2 regions of the Pinisolibacter sp. genome follow, and region 2 is predicted to be linked to the other one. Evidence: predicted binding sites of a transcription regulator. Region 2 holds the regulator's gene; the other holds the start of a gene.
The links. The regulator PhoB, encoded in region 2, activates phosphate uptake and scavenging genes when phosphate is short. The targets are predictions, from matches to a motif close to TGTCATNNANCTGTCAT.
Positions count from the first base shown of each region.

Region 1: phnF (phosphonate metabolism transcriptional regulator PhnF) is a predicted target of PhoB. The motif match lies at 2,208-2,224, and genes of this name have one in related genera.

Region 1 is NZ_DAIPZB010000036.1:16,060-23,722, forward strand. It holds gene phnE (phosphonate ABC transporter, permease protein PhnE) at 1-316, shown strand, start outside; gene phnE (phosphonate ABC transporter, permease protein PhnE) at 352-1,239, shown strand; gene phnF (phosphonate metabolism transcriptional regulator PhnF) at 1,431-2,147, opposite strand; gene phnG (phosphonate C-P lyase system protein PhnG) at 2,305-2,805, shown strand; gene phnH (phosphonate C-P lyase system protein PhnH) at 2,805-3,407, shown strand; gene V7Q42_RS15380 (carbon-phosphorus lyase complex subunit PhnI) at 3,407-4,531, shown strand; gene V7Q42_RS15385 (alpha-D-ribose 1-methylphosphonate 5-phosphate C-P-lyase PhnJ) at 4,528-5,424, shown strand; gene phnK (phosphonate C-P lyase system protein PhnK) at 5,421-6,194, shown strand; gene phnL (phosphonate C-P lyase system protein PhnL) at 6,203-6,919, shown strand; gene V7Q42_RS15400 (DapH/DapD/GlmU-related protein) at 6,916-7,554, shown strand; gene V7Q42_RS15405 (alpha-D-ribose 1-methylphosphonate 5-triphosphate diphosphatase) at 7,551-7,663, shown strand, end outside.
Region 2 is NZ_DAIPZB010000047.1:22,114-29,776, forward strand. It holds gene ppk2 (polyphosphate kinase 2) at 1-735, opposite strand, end outside; gene V7Q42_RS17490 (ATP-binding protein) at 866-2,074, shown strand; gene phoU (phosphate signaling complex protein PhoU) at 2,218-2,931, shown strand; gene phoB (phosphate regulon transcriptional regulator PhoB) at 2,946-3,647, shown strand; gene V7Q42_RS17505 (GcrA family cell cycle regulator) at 3,760-4,284, opposite strand; gene V7Q42_RS17510 (aspartate aminotransferase family protein) at 4,861-6,069, shown strand; gene argF (ornithine carbamoyltransferase) at 6,069-7,001, shown strand; gene V7Q42_RS17520 (Hsp33 family molecular chaperone) at 7,108-7,663, shown strand, end outside.

The sequences.
Region 1 (7,663 bases), on a different contig from region 2:
CATGCGCCCGGTCGAAGGCGTCACCGCCTCGGGCGGGTCGTGGACGCAGACCATCCGCTTCGCGGTGCTGCCGCAGGTCCTGTCGAATTTCGTCAGCTACACGCTGCTGCGCTTCGAGATCAACGTGCGCGGCGCCTCGGTCATGGGCTTCGTCGGTGCCGGCGGCATCGGCGTCGACCTGATGGAGGCGATCCGCAAGTTCTACTACGCCGACGTCTCGGCGATGCTGGTGCTGCTGATCGCCACCGTCATGGTCATCGACTACGGCACCGAAGCCCTTCGCCACCGCCTGATCGGCCGGGAGGCTGCCCGATGACCGCGACCCCGACCTTCTCCGACGACGCCGGCGTGATGTCGGACACGCGTCGCATCCGCGCCGCCCTCGGTCCGGCGGCGCTCGCCAACCGTCGCGCGCTGGAGAAGAAATATCCCGATATCTTCGAGGGATCGCGGCGCAATCGGGTCTTGACCGTGGCGATCGTCGTCACTCTGACGGCGCTGCTCCTCTACGCCTTCGTCCGCCTCGAGTTTTCGTTGGCCAAGATCGGCGGCGGCATCGGCCAGTTGATCCACTTCGTGACACTGATGTTCCCGCCGTCGCCGGGCACTTGGCCGCGGTTCCACCTCTTCCTCGACGGTCTCGGCGAGACGCTGGCGATCGCCTTCCTCGGCACCCTCGCCGCGGCGATCCTCGCCTTTCCGATCGGTTTCCTGGCGGCGAAGAACGTCGTCCCCGCCCGCCTGTTCCAGCTCGGCACCCGCCGGTTCCTCGACACCGTGCGCGGTGTCGACACGCTGATCTGGGCGCTGATCTGGATCAACGTCGTCGGCCTCGGCCCCTTCGCCGGCGTGTTGGCGATCATGACCTCGGACTTCGGCGCCTTCGGCAAGCTGTTCTCCGAGGCGATCGAGGCGGTCGATCGCAAACCGATCGAGGGCGTGACGGCGAGCGGCGGCTCGAACCTCGCCCGCATCCGCTTCGGCATCCTGCCGCAGATCCTGCCGGTCATCGCCGGCCAAGTCCTCTACTACTTCGAGAGCAACACCCGCTCGGCGACGATCATCGGCATCGTCGGCGCGGGCGGCATCGGTCTCCATCTCTCCGAAGCGATCCGTACGCTCGAATGGCAGCAGGTTTCCTTCCTGGTGCTGATGATCCTCGTCGCCGTCGCCATCATCGACCAGATCTCGGCGCGGGTCCGCTTCGCGATCATCGGCGAGCGCCGGCTGGAGACGTGACGCGGAGTTCCTGTGCGCGATGGTTCGAGACGGCGCGCCGAGCGCGCCTCCTCACCATGAGGCGCCTCTGATCACGAGTGTCTCGAAAGCGCCTCATCCTGAGGAGGGCCGAAGGCCCGTCTCGAAGGATCTCGCACACCGTCTCCCGAGGGTCGACACGGGCTCCCTGGCCGGTGATGCGGGGGAGTGCATCACCCGACCGTCACCCGGACGCGGTCGCCGGCGAAACGGGCGCGGGCCCATTGGATCGGTCGCCCTTCGAGATCGGAGTTGACGCAGTCGATCTCGATCACCGGTCGGCCGATGGCGATCTCCAACCGTTCGGCATCGAGTGCGTCGGCGATCCGCGCGCCGATCCGGGTCTCGGCGCGGACGTAGTCGGCGACCCCCGCCGCCCGGAATGCGGCGGTGAAGGAGCCCGTCTCACGGTAGACCGCGGCCATGTCGGGGAAGCGTTCCGCCGGGAAGGCGGATACCGCCCAGGAGATCGGCACGCCGTCGGCGTGGCGGGTGGTCTCGAGCCGGATCACCGGCTCACCGGGTCGCAGGCGTAATGCCTCGGCGACGAGGGGCGACGCCGGCTCCGCCGTCTCGGCGAGGAGTAGGCCCGAGGGCTCGCGCGCCTGGGCGACGACGATGTCCGAGAACCGAGTTCGGGGCCCGATCGGATAGGTGAGGGGAGCTCGCTCGACGAAGGTTCCGCTGCCCTGTTGGGCCCGGACGAGGCCGCGATCGGCGAGATCGCGCAACGCCTGACGCACGGTGTGGCGGTTGACGCCGAAACGGAGCGCCAACTCGGCCTCGGTCGGCAACCGTGCCCCGCGTCCCCAGGTACCGTCAGCCATGCCGGCTTCGAGGATCTCGGACACCTGCCGCCAGACCGCGATGCCCTTGCCGCGTGCCAGCATGTCCGCTCTCCCACCTCTCGTCGCCGCGTCGCGCTCGTCCCCGCGGTCGTCCGCCGGAGCCGTCACAAAAGTATAATCGTCTAGAACTATATACAACTCATGAAGCGACGGATTCGTCGCTCCTCCAGCCCGTCGTCCTTCGCACCGTGGAGGGAACATGAACCCGATCGACACGACCGCCCGTTCCGCCACCACCGGCGTGGGCTCCGATCCGGCCGACCCGACGGTCTCGGCGCGCCGTGCCGTCATGGCGTTGGCGGCGAAGGCGACCGCCGGCGAACTCAGGCCCGTTCGCGATCTCGCGCCCTCCGGCGTCATCGATCTGCGTCTCGCCGAGACCGGCCTCGTCATGCTGCGCGGCCGGATCGGCGGGTCGGGAGCGCCGTTCAATCTCGGAGAGGCGACGGTCTCACGTGCGGCGGTGCGGTTGCCGTCGGGAGCGACGGGCTTCGGGCATGTGCTCGGCCGCGATCGGGCGAAGGCCCGCGACGCGGCGCTCCTCGATGCGTTGTGGATCGAGGGCACGAGCCGCGACCGGCTCGAGCGCGAGATCCTGACCCCGCTCGCCGCCCGTATCGCCCGTGACGAGACGCGGCGCGTCTCGGAGGTCGCGGCCACCCGCGTCGACTTCTTCACCCTGGTGCGCGGAGACGACTGATGGCCCCGACCGCAACGACCATCGCCCCGGGCTTCCGCGACCCGGTGTTCCAATCGCAGGCGACCTTCCGCGCCGTGCTCGACGCGCTGGCCGAGCCGGGCACCGAGCGCCCGGTCGAAGGCATCGCCACGGCCCCCGCGCCGCTCGCGCCCGTCGCCGCGGCGGTGATCGCCACCCTCGCCGATTTCGAGACGGCGGTGTGGCGCGACGAGACCCTGCGCCTGCCCGAGATCGAGGCGTGGCTCGCCTTCCACACCGGCGCGCCGGTGGCGCTCGATCCGGCCCGCGCCGCCTTCGCCCTGATCGGCGCGGACGACGCCCCGGATTTCACCGACTTCGCCCTCGGCAGCGACGTCGACCCCTCGACCTCGGCGACCCTCGTCCTCCGGGTCGCCGGCTTCGACAACGGCCGCCGCTATCGCCTCTCCGGTCCCGGCATCGATGGCGCCTGCGAGGTGACGATCGCCGGCGCCCCGACCGATCTCGCCGACCGGCTCGCCGCCAACCGCGCGCTCTTCCCCCGCGGTGTCGACCTGATCCTCTCCGGCTCGACCTCGGTCATGGGCCTGCCGCGCACCACCCGCATCGAGGAGATCCGCTGATGTACGTCTCGGTGAAGGGTGGCGAGAAGGCCATCCGAGCCGCCCATCGGCTGCTCGCCCACCGCCGTCGCGGCGATCGGGCGGTGCCGGAACTGGCGGCCGATCAGATCCGCGAACAACTCACCCTCGCCGTCGATCGGGTGATGAACGAAGGTTCCCTCCACGACCGCGATCTCGCGGCGCTGGCGATCAAGCAGGCGCGCGGCGACCTGATCGAGGCGGCCTTCCTGGTGCGCGCCTATCGCACGACGCTGCCGCGCTTCGGCTATTCGGTGCCGCTCGACACCGGTGCCATGGGCGTGGAGCGCCGCATCTCGGCCACCTACAAGGACCTGCCCGGTGGCCAGATCCTCGGTCCCACCTTCGACTACACCCACCGGCTCGTCGATTTCGCCCTGATGGGCGACAGCGATACGCCGCTTCCGGCGCGCGACACCACCGAGGCGACGGTGGCGATGCCGCGGGTCACCGACCTTCTCGACGGAGAGGGGCTGATCGAAGCCGAACCGGCGGGCGAAGCGGGCGTCGAACCCGGCGATCTCACCCGCGCGCCGCTGCGTGTGCCGGCCGACCGCGATCTGCGCCTGCAGCAACTCGCCCGCGGCGACGAGGGTTTCCTCCTGGCGCTCGGCTATTCGACCCAGCGCGGCTACGGCTCGACCCACCCTTTCGCCGGCGAGATCCGCATCGGCGAGGTCGAGGTCGAGTTCGAGGTGCCGGAGCTCGGCTTCGCCGTGCCGCTCGGGACGGTCACCGTCTCCGAATGCCAGATGATCAACCAGTTCGCCGGCTCGGCCGAGATCGAGCCGAGTTTCACCCGCGGCTACGGCCTCGCCTTCGGCCAGGTCGAGCGCAAGGTGATGGCCATGGCGCTGGTCGATCGGGCGTTGCGCACCGAGGACCTCGGCGGCGCGGTCGAGCATCCGGCGCAGGACCAGGAATTCGTTCTGTCGCATGCCGACAACGTCCAGGCGACCGGCTTCGTCGAGCATCTGAAGCTGCCGCACCACGTCGATTTCCAGGCCGAACTGGCGCTGGTTCGCCAGATGCGGCGCGAGCACGCCGCCGCCCGTGCCGCGCGCGAAGCCGACGCCGAATCCGTCTACGAGGAGGCCGCCGAATGACCGCACCGATCAAGCGGACCGAGGGCTATGCCTTCGCCTATCTCGACGAGCAGACCAAGCGGATGATCCGCCGCGCCATCCTCAAGGCGGTGGCGATCCCCGGCCATCAAGTGCCCTTCGCGGCCCGCGACATGCCGATGCCCTACGGCTGGGGCACCGGCGGCATCCAGGTGACGGCGGCGATCCTCGGCCCGGCCGACGTGCTCAAGGTCATCGACCAGGGCGCCGACGACACCACCAACGCGGTGTCGATCCGCGCCTTCTTCCAGAAGACCGCCGGCGTCGCCGTGACCACCCGGACGGGCGAGGCCAGCGTCATCCAGACCCGCCATCGCATCCCGGAGGAGCCGCTGAAGGCGGGGCAGACGCTGATCTATCAGGTGCCGATCCCCGAGCCCTTGCGCTTCCTCGAGCCGCGCGAGACCGAGACGCGGGTGATGCATGCGCTCGCCGACTACGGCCTGATGCACGTCAAGCTCTACGAGGACATCGCCACCCACGGCCACATCGCCAAGACCTACGCCTATCCGGTGAAGGTCGAGGGCCGTTACCTGATGGATCCCTCGCCGATCCCCAAGTTCGACAATCCGAAGATGCACATGAGCCCGGCGCTCCAGCTCTTCGGCGCCGGTCGCGAGAAACGCATCTACGCGTTGCCGCCCTTCACGCGCGTCGAGAGCCTCGACTTCGAGGATCACCCGTTCGAGCGGACGAAGTTCGAAGCGCCCTGCGCGCTGTGCGGGGCGACCGACGCCTATCTCGACGAGGTGGTGATCGACGATCGCGGCGGGCGGATGTTCGTCTGCTCCGACACCGACCACTGCGAGACCCGCCGCGCCGAGGGCCGTCGCGGCGCCCTCCTCGGCGACGCGCCGAAGGAGAACCGCCCGTGACCGCTCCCCTGCTCGAGGCGCGCGGCCTCACCAAGTGGTACGGCGACCGGCTCGGCTGTCGCGACGTTTCCTTCGACATCCGCGAGGGCGAGGTGCTGGCGATCGTCGGTGAGAGCGGGTCGGGCAAATCGACGCTGCTGTCGTTGCTCTCGGGCCAGCTCGCTCCCTCCGCCGGCACCGTCGCCTACCGCATGCGCGACGGCTCGATCCGCGATCTCGTCTCGCTCTCGGAAGCCGAGCGGCGTTTCCTCTTCCGCACCGATTGGGGCTTCGTCCATCAGGACGCGGCGAAGGGCCTGCGCATGGGCGTCTCGGCCGGCGGCAACGTCGGCGAGCGGCTGATGGCGGTCGGCGCGCGTCACTACGGCGACATCCGCGCCAAGGCCGAGGACTGGCTCGAACGGGTCGAGATCGACATCGCCCGCATCGACGAGAAGCCGACGGCCTATTCCGGCGGCATGCGCCAGCGCCTGCAGATCGCCCGCAACCTCGTCACCGCGCCGCGCCTCGTCTTCATGGACGAGCCGACCGGTGGTCTCGACGTCTCGGTGCAGGCGCGCCTGCTCGATCTCCTCAAGCGCCTCGTCGCCGACATGGGGCTGGCGGTGATCGTCGTCACCCACGACCTCGCCGTCGCCCGTCTCCTCTCCGACCGGATCATGGTGATGCGCCGCGGCCGGGTGATCGAGGCGGGGCTCACCGACCGCGTCCTCGACGACCCGCGCGAGGCCTACACCCAGCTCCTCGTCTCCTCGATCCTGCAACCGTGAGGTCCGCGATGTCGAAGATCGATCCGATCCTCCGGGTGGAGGACGTCGCCAAGCGCTTCGTCATGCATCTGCGCGGCGGACTGACCATCCCCGTGGTCGAGCGCGTCGCTTTCGAGGTCTTCGCCGGCGAGTGCGTCGTCCTCGGCGGGCCGTCGGGGGCGGGCAAGTCGTCGCTCCTCAAGATGGTCTGGGGCAACTACGGCGTCGATCGCGGCCGCATCGCCGTCGCGACGGACCGAGAAGTGGTCGACGTCGCTGCCGCCGAACCGCGCGACATCCTGGCGTTGCGCCGCTCGACCATGGGCTACGTCAGCCAGTTCCTGCGCGTCGTCCCCCGCGTCGCCACCCTCGACGTGGTGATGGAGCCGGCCTTGGCCCAGGGGCTCGACCGCGACACGGCGCAGGCGAAGGCCGAGGCCCTGCTCGACCGGCTCAACGTGCCGGAACGTCTATGGTCGCTCCCCCCCGCGACCTTCTCCGGCGGCGAGCAACAGCGGGTCAACATCGCCCGCGGCCTGATCGCCGACGTCCGCCTGCTCCTCCTCGACGAGCCGACCGCCTCGCTCGACGCCGCCAATCGCGCCGCCGTGGTCGAACTGATCGAGGCCAAGAAGGCGGCCGGCACTGCGCTCCTCGGCATCTTCCACGACACCGACGTGCGCGAGCGGGTGGCGACCCGGATCGTCGACGTCACCGGCTTCGCCGCCGGGAGGGCCGCCGCATGAACGCGCCGCTCGCCCCGCAGCCGAAGATCCCGGCCGAAGGCCTCGTCCACCCGACGGTGGCGATGCGCGAGACCATCCTCGGGCATCACGTCGAGCTCGGCGAAGGGGTCTACGCCGAATACGCGACGATCGGCGACTACAGCTACCTGATGCACGGCACCTCGATCGCCGACGCGGTGGTGGGGAAGTTCTGTGCGATCGCCGCGCAATGTCGGATCGGCCCGCCGAACCACCCGATGGAGCGGGCGACCCAGCACCGGCTCTCCTACACGCCGGAATATTATTGGCCCGCCGCGAAGCGTGACACCGCCTTCTTCGAACGCCGGCGCGGCGCGGTGACCCGCATCGGCAACGACGTGTGGATCGGTCACGGCGCCACGGTGCTCGCCGGCGTCACCGTCGGCGACGGCGCGGTGATCGCCGCCGGCGCCGTCGTCGCGAAAGACGTCGAACCCTGGACCATCGTCGGCGGCGTGCCGGCCAAGCCGATCCGCCGCCGCTTTCCGCAGGACATCGCCGACCGCTTGGTGAAGCTCGCCTGGTGGGACTGGTCACACGACCGTCTCGAGGCGGCGGTATCCGATTTCCGCGATCTCACGATCGACGCCTTCCTCGAAAGGTACGAGACGCCATGACCATCCTCGACGCCAAGCCCTCGCTCGCGATCCCGCCGGAACCGGTCGGTTCCCTCGTCGTCGCCTCGCGGTCGATCGTGCTCGCCGACCGCGTCGTCCCCGGCACGGT
Region 2 (7,663 bases):
CGTCTCCAGCATGCGGTCGCGGGCGCGGGTGTAGTCGTCGTATTTGTCGACCGCCGCCAGATCGATCGGCGACACCTTCCATACCTTGAGCGGATTGTGTCGCCGGTCGTGGAAGCGGGAGAGCTGCATCTCGCGCCCGACGTCGATGTAGAACTTGACCAGCCGGATGCCCTCGTCGGTCAGCATGTCCTCGAAGCGCGGCGCTTCTTTGAGGAACATCTCGGTCTGTTCGGGGGTGCAGAACCCCATCACCGGCTCGACGCCGGCGCGATTGTACCAGGAGCGGTCGAACATCACGACTTCGCCGACGGTCGGCATGTGGCCGACGTAGCGCTGGAAGTACCACTGCCCCCTCTCGGTGTCGGTGGGCTTGGGCAGGGCCACCACGCTGGTGCGGCGCGGGCTCATGTACTGGCGGAAGGCGCCGATCAGCGAGCCCTTGCCGGCCGCATCGCGCCCTTCGAAGACGACGACGATGCGCTCGCCCTTGTCGATCGCCCAGGTCTGCAGCTTCACCAGTTCGATCTGCAGCGCCTCGAGTTCGTCGTCGAATCGATCCTCGTCGTAGGCCTCGTCGTAAGGAAAGTCGCCCGAGCCGAAGGCGTTCTTCTTCACCCAGTCCGGCAGCCGGGGATCGTCGAGGTCGAATTTTCGGATCGTCGAACCATTGTTTTCGACCTTCGCGAGATCGTCGTCTCTTCCGGCTTTCTTCTTGTCGTGGTGATGCTCACCCATGGACATCGCCCTTCCCGATTCGCCGGCCATATCCGGCGTTGCGACGAAGTGACGGCCGCATCCGTCTCCGCGACACTATCATCGTCGCGCGTCGGTGCGAGCCCCCGGCAGCCGAGAGAGGGCGGGTAGGATGTCCGGCGGTGAGAACGAAACGGCGACGACGATGGCGAACGGCACGAAAGAACCAGGCGCAGCTCGGGGCGCGGGGACGGACGGCGAGAGCCGAAACTTCGCCGAACTCGCGGCCCTCTCCGGCGCCGAAGCCGGCATGGTGGCGGTGATCGACGCCCTCGACGATCCTTGCGTTCTGATCGATGCGGGCGGCATCGTCGCCCACGTCAACGCCGAGGCGCGCGCCCGCTATCCCGGCGTCCGCCCCGGCGATCCCCTGGTCTTCCGCCTGCGTTTCACCGTGCTCCACGATGCCTTCGCCCGTGTCGTCGCCGAGGCGCGGCCCGAGACCGTCGAATGGCAGGAGAAGGTGCCGACCGATCGCTGGCTCGAGGCCCACCTCGCCCCGATCCATCGCCCGGTGGCCGACGGCGAGACGGACGCGGGGCCGCCGAGCTGGGTGCTCCTGCGCATCGAGGACCTGACCGAGACGCGCCGAGTGGAGCGCATGCGCGCCGACTTCGTCGCCAACGCCAGCCACGAGTTGCGCACCCCGCTCACCGCCGTCATCGGCTTCCTCGAGACCCTCCAGGGACCGGCGCGCGACGACGCCAAGGTGCGCGACCGCTTCCTCGGCGTCATGGCCGAACAGGCCGGGCGCATGAAGCGCCTGATCGACGACCTCTTGTCGCTCTCCCGCCTCGAGATGCGCGCCCACGTCCGCCCCGAGGCGACGGTCGATCTCTGCGAGATCCTCCGGCAGGTCGCCGATCTGGTGTCGCCGGCCGCCTCCGCCGCCGGAGTGGATCTGCAACTCTTCGGCTGCGAGACGCCGCGGACGGTGCGCGGCGACCGCGAGGAATTGCTGCAGGTCTTCACCAATCTGATCGAGAACGGCGTGAAATACGGCGGCTCCGGCGGTCGCGTCGAGGTCACCGTCGCCACCGACCCGGCCGACGCGCGCCTCGTCGTCGCCACCGTGCGCGATTTCGGCGAAGGCATCGATCCGGTCCACCTGCCGCGGCTCACCGAGCGCTTCTATCGCGCCCACACCGAGAAGGCCGGCGCGACCCGCGGGACCGGCCTCGGCCTCGCCATCGTCAAACACATCGTCACCCGCCACGGTGGCCGGCTGACCATCGAATCCGTACCCGGCGAAGGGTCCACCTTCTCCGTGCGCCTCGATCGGCGCGTCATCGCCTCGGCGAAGAGCGAAGACGGACAATAGGTTGAACCGTCACGAAACTGTCGTTTGCGTGTCATAGAAGAGGGGCCGTCGAGGCGACCCGCCGCACCTTCGCCGGTGCGCATGTCGACCGGCGACGGCGGGCGGGGCGAAGGCGTGGCCCACCCCGATGAGGAGAGCATCCGATGACCGATCACATCGTCAGTTCCTATGATCAGGAACTCCAGGGTCTCGCCGGCCAGATCGCCGAGATGGGCGGCATGGCCGAGGGTCTGGTGGCCGACGCCATCACCGCTCTGGTGCGCGGCGACACCGCGCTCGCCCAGAAGGTGATCCTCTCCGATCAGCGCCTCGACCGGCTGCAGCATCAGGTCGAGGAACAGGCGATCCGCATCATCGCCAAGCGCCAGCCGATGGCTCGCGACCTGCGCGAGATCTTCGGCGCCATGCGGGTGTCGGCCGATCTCGAGCGGGTCGGCGACCTCGCCAAGAACATCGCCAAGCGTGTCGTCGCCATGGGCGGTGTCGTCCAGATCAAGCGCATCGTCATCGGCGTCGAGCATCTCTCCGAGATCGCGCTCGAGCAGTTGAAGAACGTGCTCGACAGCTACACCTCGCGCGACGCCGCCGAGGCCATGGCGGTGCGCAATCGCGACGACCAGATCGACGCGCTCTACACCTCGCTGTTCCGCGAACTCCTCACCTACATGATGGAGGATCCGCGCAACATCACCTTCTGCACCCACCTCTTGTTCTGCGCCAAGAACGTCGAGCGCATCGGCGACCACGCCACCAACATCGCCGAGATCGTCCACTACGTGGCCACCGGCGAACAGCTTCTCGACGAGCGCCACAAGATCGACGAGACCGCGGACATGCCGCCGGTGGCACAGGGCTGAGACGGGGACGGGCGATGGCGCGCGTGTTGATCGTCGAGGACGAGGAGGCGCTCGGTCTCCTCCTGCGCTACAACCTCGAAGCGGAGGGCTACGACGTCGAAGTCGTCACCCGCGGCGACGAGGCCGACACGCGGCTGAAGGAGTCGGTTCCCGATCTCCTCATCCTCGACTGGATGCTGCCCGGCCTCTCCGGCATCGAGCTGTGCCGCCGCCTGCGCGCCCGCCCCGAGACCGAGCGCCTGCCGATCATCATGCTCACCGCCCGTGGCGAGGAGAGCGAGCGCATCCGCGGTCTCGCCACCGGTGCCGACGACTACGTCGTCAAGCCGTTCTCGACGCCGGAACTGATGGCCCGCGCCCGCGCCATCCTGCGCCGCGCCCGCCCCGAACTCGTCTCCACCGTGTTGAAGGCCGGCGATCTCGAGATCGATCGCGAGACCCATCGGGTACGCCGGTCGGGGCGCGAGATCCATCTCGGCCCGACCGAATACCGCCTGCTCGAGTTCCTCATGCAGTCGCCCGGCCGGGTCTACTCGCGCGAGCAACTGCTCGACGGCGTGTGGGGCATGGACGTCTATGTCGACGAACGCACCGTCGACGTCCACATCGGCCGCCTGCGCAAGGCGATCAACCGCACCCGCGATCGCGACCCGATCCGTACCGTCCGCGGTTCCGGTTACGCCTTCGACGACCAGTTCACCGCCTCCGCCGGCTGACGGTCGGCGCGGTCCGGACCCGGTCCGCCTCGCATCGCCCGCTCCCGAAACGAAAGAGAGCCCGGAGGATCGCCTCCGGGCTCTCTTCGCGTTCGCTGCGGCCGACGGGGTCTCAGCCCCGCATCATCCGCCTGTCCTTGCGGCGGTCGGAGACCGGCTGATAGGCGATGCGGGCGTGGTAGCCGCAGTAGGGGATGCCGACGTCGGAGCGACGGGCGCAGAAGTGGAAGTCGGCGGCGCTCGGGTCGCCGATCGGCCACTTGCAGGTCTGCTCGTTGATCTGCAGCACCGAGGCGTTGGCGATCAACGGCTCCTCGGAGAGCGAATAGATCGCCGGCTGCGGCGCCGGCTGGGGGCGGGCGACGGGCGCGGAATCGGCCTTCAGCGCCACCGCGCCGATCGACACCGGACCGCCGGAGGCGCGTCCCGACGACGTCGCCGGCCGGCTCGCCGGCTTCTTCGGACGGGCCGCCTGCGGCTGCGGCGCCTTGGCCCGGCCGGAGAGGCCGAGACGATGCACCTTGCCGATCACCGCATTGCGGGTGACACCGCCGAGTTCACCGGCGATCTGACTGGCGGAGAGCCCTTCGCTCCACAGCTTCTTCAAGAGCTCGACCCGCTCGTCGGTCCAGGAGATCATCGCGTCCTCGCTGTCGGTGTGCGCACCCCGTCTTCGAATCCCTCTCCATCCGGAGGGATCCTCCGGTCGACGTGGGGGTTCCACGCCGGACGAACGATGGCGGGAGACTCGGGGACTGAGGGTACGCCGCACGAGATGTCGTGCTTAATGAAAGGTAAACTACACTATCCGTAGACTCGGCTTCAACCCGCCGGCCGTCGCTTTCGGTGGATGAACGATGCCTTTTCCCCAGCCTTGAGTCCGATCTGCAACAGCGGGTGCTCGACGTCTCGCCCACGCGCGCCGCGACCCTCCGCCGCCGTCGCCGCGGCGAATTCGAAGGCGCGGAAACGTTGACATTTCCGGCCGTTCTCCTGCATTATGCGGGCGAAACCCGGTGCCGCCGTCGAGGCGGCATCGTTCGTTTTCGGCCCTCCGTTCCGTGACGTCCGGATGGGCCGTTCCAACCGAAATCGGGATGTCGGACCTCGGCGTGCCCGGTCGCGGATCTCGGCTCCTCGCATCGGGAGACGGGACCCTCCGCGCCGCCGCCGTGGATTTCGCTTTCCCGGACACGATCGCCGGAGACGTACCATGACCGAGACCTCGCTCTTCTCGACCTTCGCTCGGGCCGATCTCGCCTTCGAGCGAGGCGAGGGCGTGTGGCTCGAGACCGCTTCGGGCGAGCGCTATCTCGACATGATGGCCGGCATCGCGGTCAACGCGCTCGGCCACTGTCATCCCCATCTCGTCGCCGCCCTGAAGGATCAGGCCGAGAAGCTGTGGCACGTGTCGAACGTCTTCGCCGCGCCCCATCAGGAGCGTCTCGCCCGTCGCCTCACCGAGACCTCCTTCGCCGACCGGGTGTTCTTCACCAACTCGGGCGCCGAGGCGCTCGAATGCGCCATCAAGACGGCGCGTCGCTGGCAGTGGTCGAAGGGCCGGCCGGAGCGCTATCGGCTGATCACCTTCGAGGGCGCCTTCCACGGCCGCACGCTGGCGACCATCGCCGCCGGCGGCCAGGAGAAGTACCTCGAAGGCTTCGGCCCCAAGGTCGAAGGCTTCGACAGCGTCGAGGGTTTCGACGAGGCCGCGGTGCTCGCCGCCATCGGTCCGGAGACCGCCGGCATCCTGATCGAGCCGATCCAGGGTGAAGGTGGCGTGCGGCCGGCGCCGGCCTCCTTCCTGTCCTGGCTGCGCAATCTCTGCGACGAACTCGACCTGCTGCTGATCTTCGACGAGGTCCAGTGCGGCCTCGGCCGCACCGGCCACCTGTGGGCCTATCAGTCGGTCGGCGTCACCCCGGACATCCTCGCCTCGGCCAAGGGCATCGGCGGCGGCTTCCCGCTCGGCGCCTGCCTCGCCACCGAGGACGCCGCGTCCGGCATGACCGCCGGCACCCACGGCACCACCTACGGCGGCAACCAGCTCGCCATGGCGGTCGGCAACGCCGTTCTCGACGTCGTCCTCGCCCCCGGCTTCCTCGACGAGGTCAAGCAGAAGGGTCTGAAACTCAAACAGAAGCTCGCCTCGCTGGTCGATCTCCACGACGGCATCTTCGAGGAGGTGCGCGGCGACGGCCTGCTGCTCGGCCTGAAGTGCCGGGTGCCGGCGGCGCGCGCCGTCGCGGCGATGCGCGAGAGCAAGCTGCTCACCGTCGGCGCCGGCGACAACGTCGTCCGTTTCCTGCCGGCCCTGGTGGTCGGCGATGCGGAGATCGACGAGGCGGTGGCGCGGGTCGAAGCGGCCGCCCATGCCCTGGAAAGTGGATACGGACTCGGCGAGAAGGGAGCCGCGGCGTGATGTTGAAGAGCGGTGAACGTCATTTTCTCGATCTGACCGACGTCTCCGGCGCCGAGTTGCGCGCCATCATGGAGGAATCGAAGCGCCTGAAGAGCGTCCGCGACGGCGCCTTCGCCAACCAGGGTCCGCTCGCCGGCAAGGTGCTGGCGATGATCTTCGAGCGTCCCTCGACCCGCACCCGCGTCTCCTTCGACGTCGGCATGCGCGAGCTCGGCGGTCAGACGGTGATGCTCACCGGCGAGGAGATGCAGCTCGGCCGCGGCGAGACCATCGCCGACACCGCCCGTGTGCTCTCCCGCTACGTCGACGCCATCATGATCCGCATCCTCGATCACGACGCGCTGAAGGAACTGGCGGCCAACGCCACCGTGCCGGTGATCAACGGCCTGACCAAACATTCCCATCCCTGCCAGATCATGGCCGATATCCTCACCTTCGAGGAGCATCGCGGCCCGATCGCCGGCAAGACGGTGGCCTGGACCGGCGACACCAACAACGTGCTGGCCTCGTGGATTCACGCCGCGGCGCGCTTCGACTTCAACCTGCGCATCGCCACCCCGCCGAGCCTCGCCCCCAAGACCGACATCGTCGCCTGGGCTCGCAAGAACGGCGCTTCGGTGCACCTCACCACCGACGCCCACGAGGCGGTCGACGGCGCCGACTGCGTCGTCACCGACACCTGGGTGTCGATGGGCGACGACGAGAGCGAGCGCCGCCACAACCTGCTGAAGCCGTTCCAGGTCAACGGACGCCTGATGGCGGCGGCCAATCAGGACGCCATCTTCATGCACTGCCTGCCCGCCCATCGCGAGGAGGAGGTGACCGAAGAGGTGATCGACGGCCCGCAGTCGGTGGTCTTCGACGAGGCGGAGAACCGCCTCCACGCCCAGAAGGGCGTGCTCGCCTGGTGTCTCGGGGCGGTCGGAGCCTGATACCCTCGCAATGCCGGGGGCGACGCCCCATATCGACGCCAATCCGAGCCGGCCGGCCTCGTGACGAGGAGGCCGGCTCGCTTCTTTCCGTGAGCCCGAGACCGACATGAGCGACACCGCCGCCCTCGACACCGTCCTGCCCTTCGCCGTGCCCGAGCTCGACGTGCGCGGCCGTGTCGTCCACCTCGGCCCCGCCCTCGATGCCATCCTCGCCCGCCACGCCTATCCCGAGCCGGTCGCCCGCCTCCTCGCCGAGGCGATCGCGCTGACGGCACTGATCGGCACCTCGCTCAAGTTCCAGGGCCGCTTCACCGTCCAGACCCGCACCGACGGTCCGGTGTCGATGCTGGTGGTCGATTTCCAGACGCCCGACGGCATCCGCGCCTATGCCAGCTTCGACGCCACCGCGGTCACCGCCGCCATCGCCGAGGGTCGCGCCGCGCCGGCCGACCTGCTCGGCCGCGGCCACCTCGCCATGACCATCGACCAGGGCGGCGCGATGAAGCCCTATCAGGGCGTCGTCGTCCTCGACCACACCAGCCTCGAGGAAGTCGCCCACGTCTGGTTCACCCAGTCCGAACAGATCCCGACCCGCGTGCGTCTCGCCGTCGCCGAGGTGTTGACCCGCGACGGCGGCGGCGCGGCCCGCCACACCTGGCGCG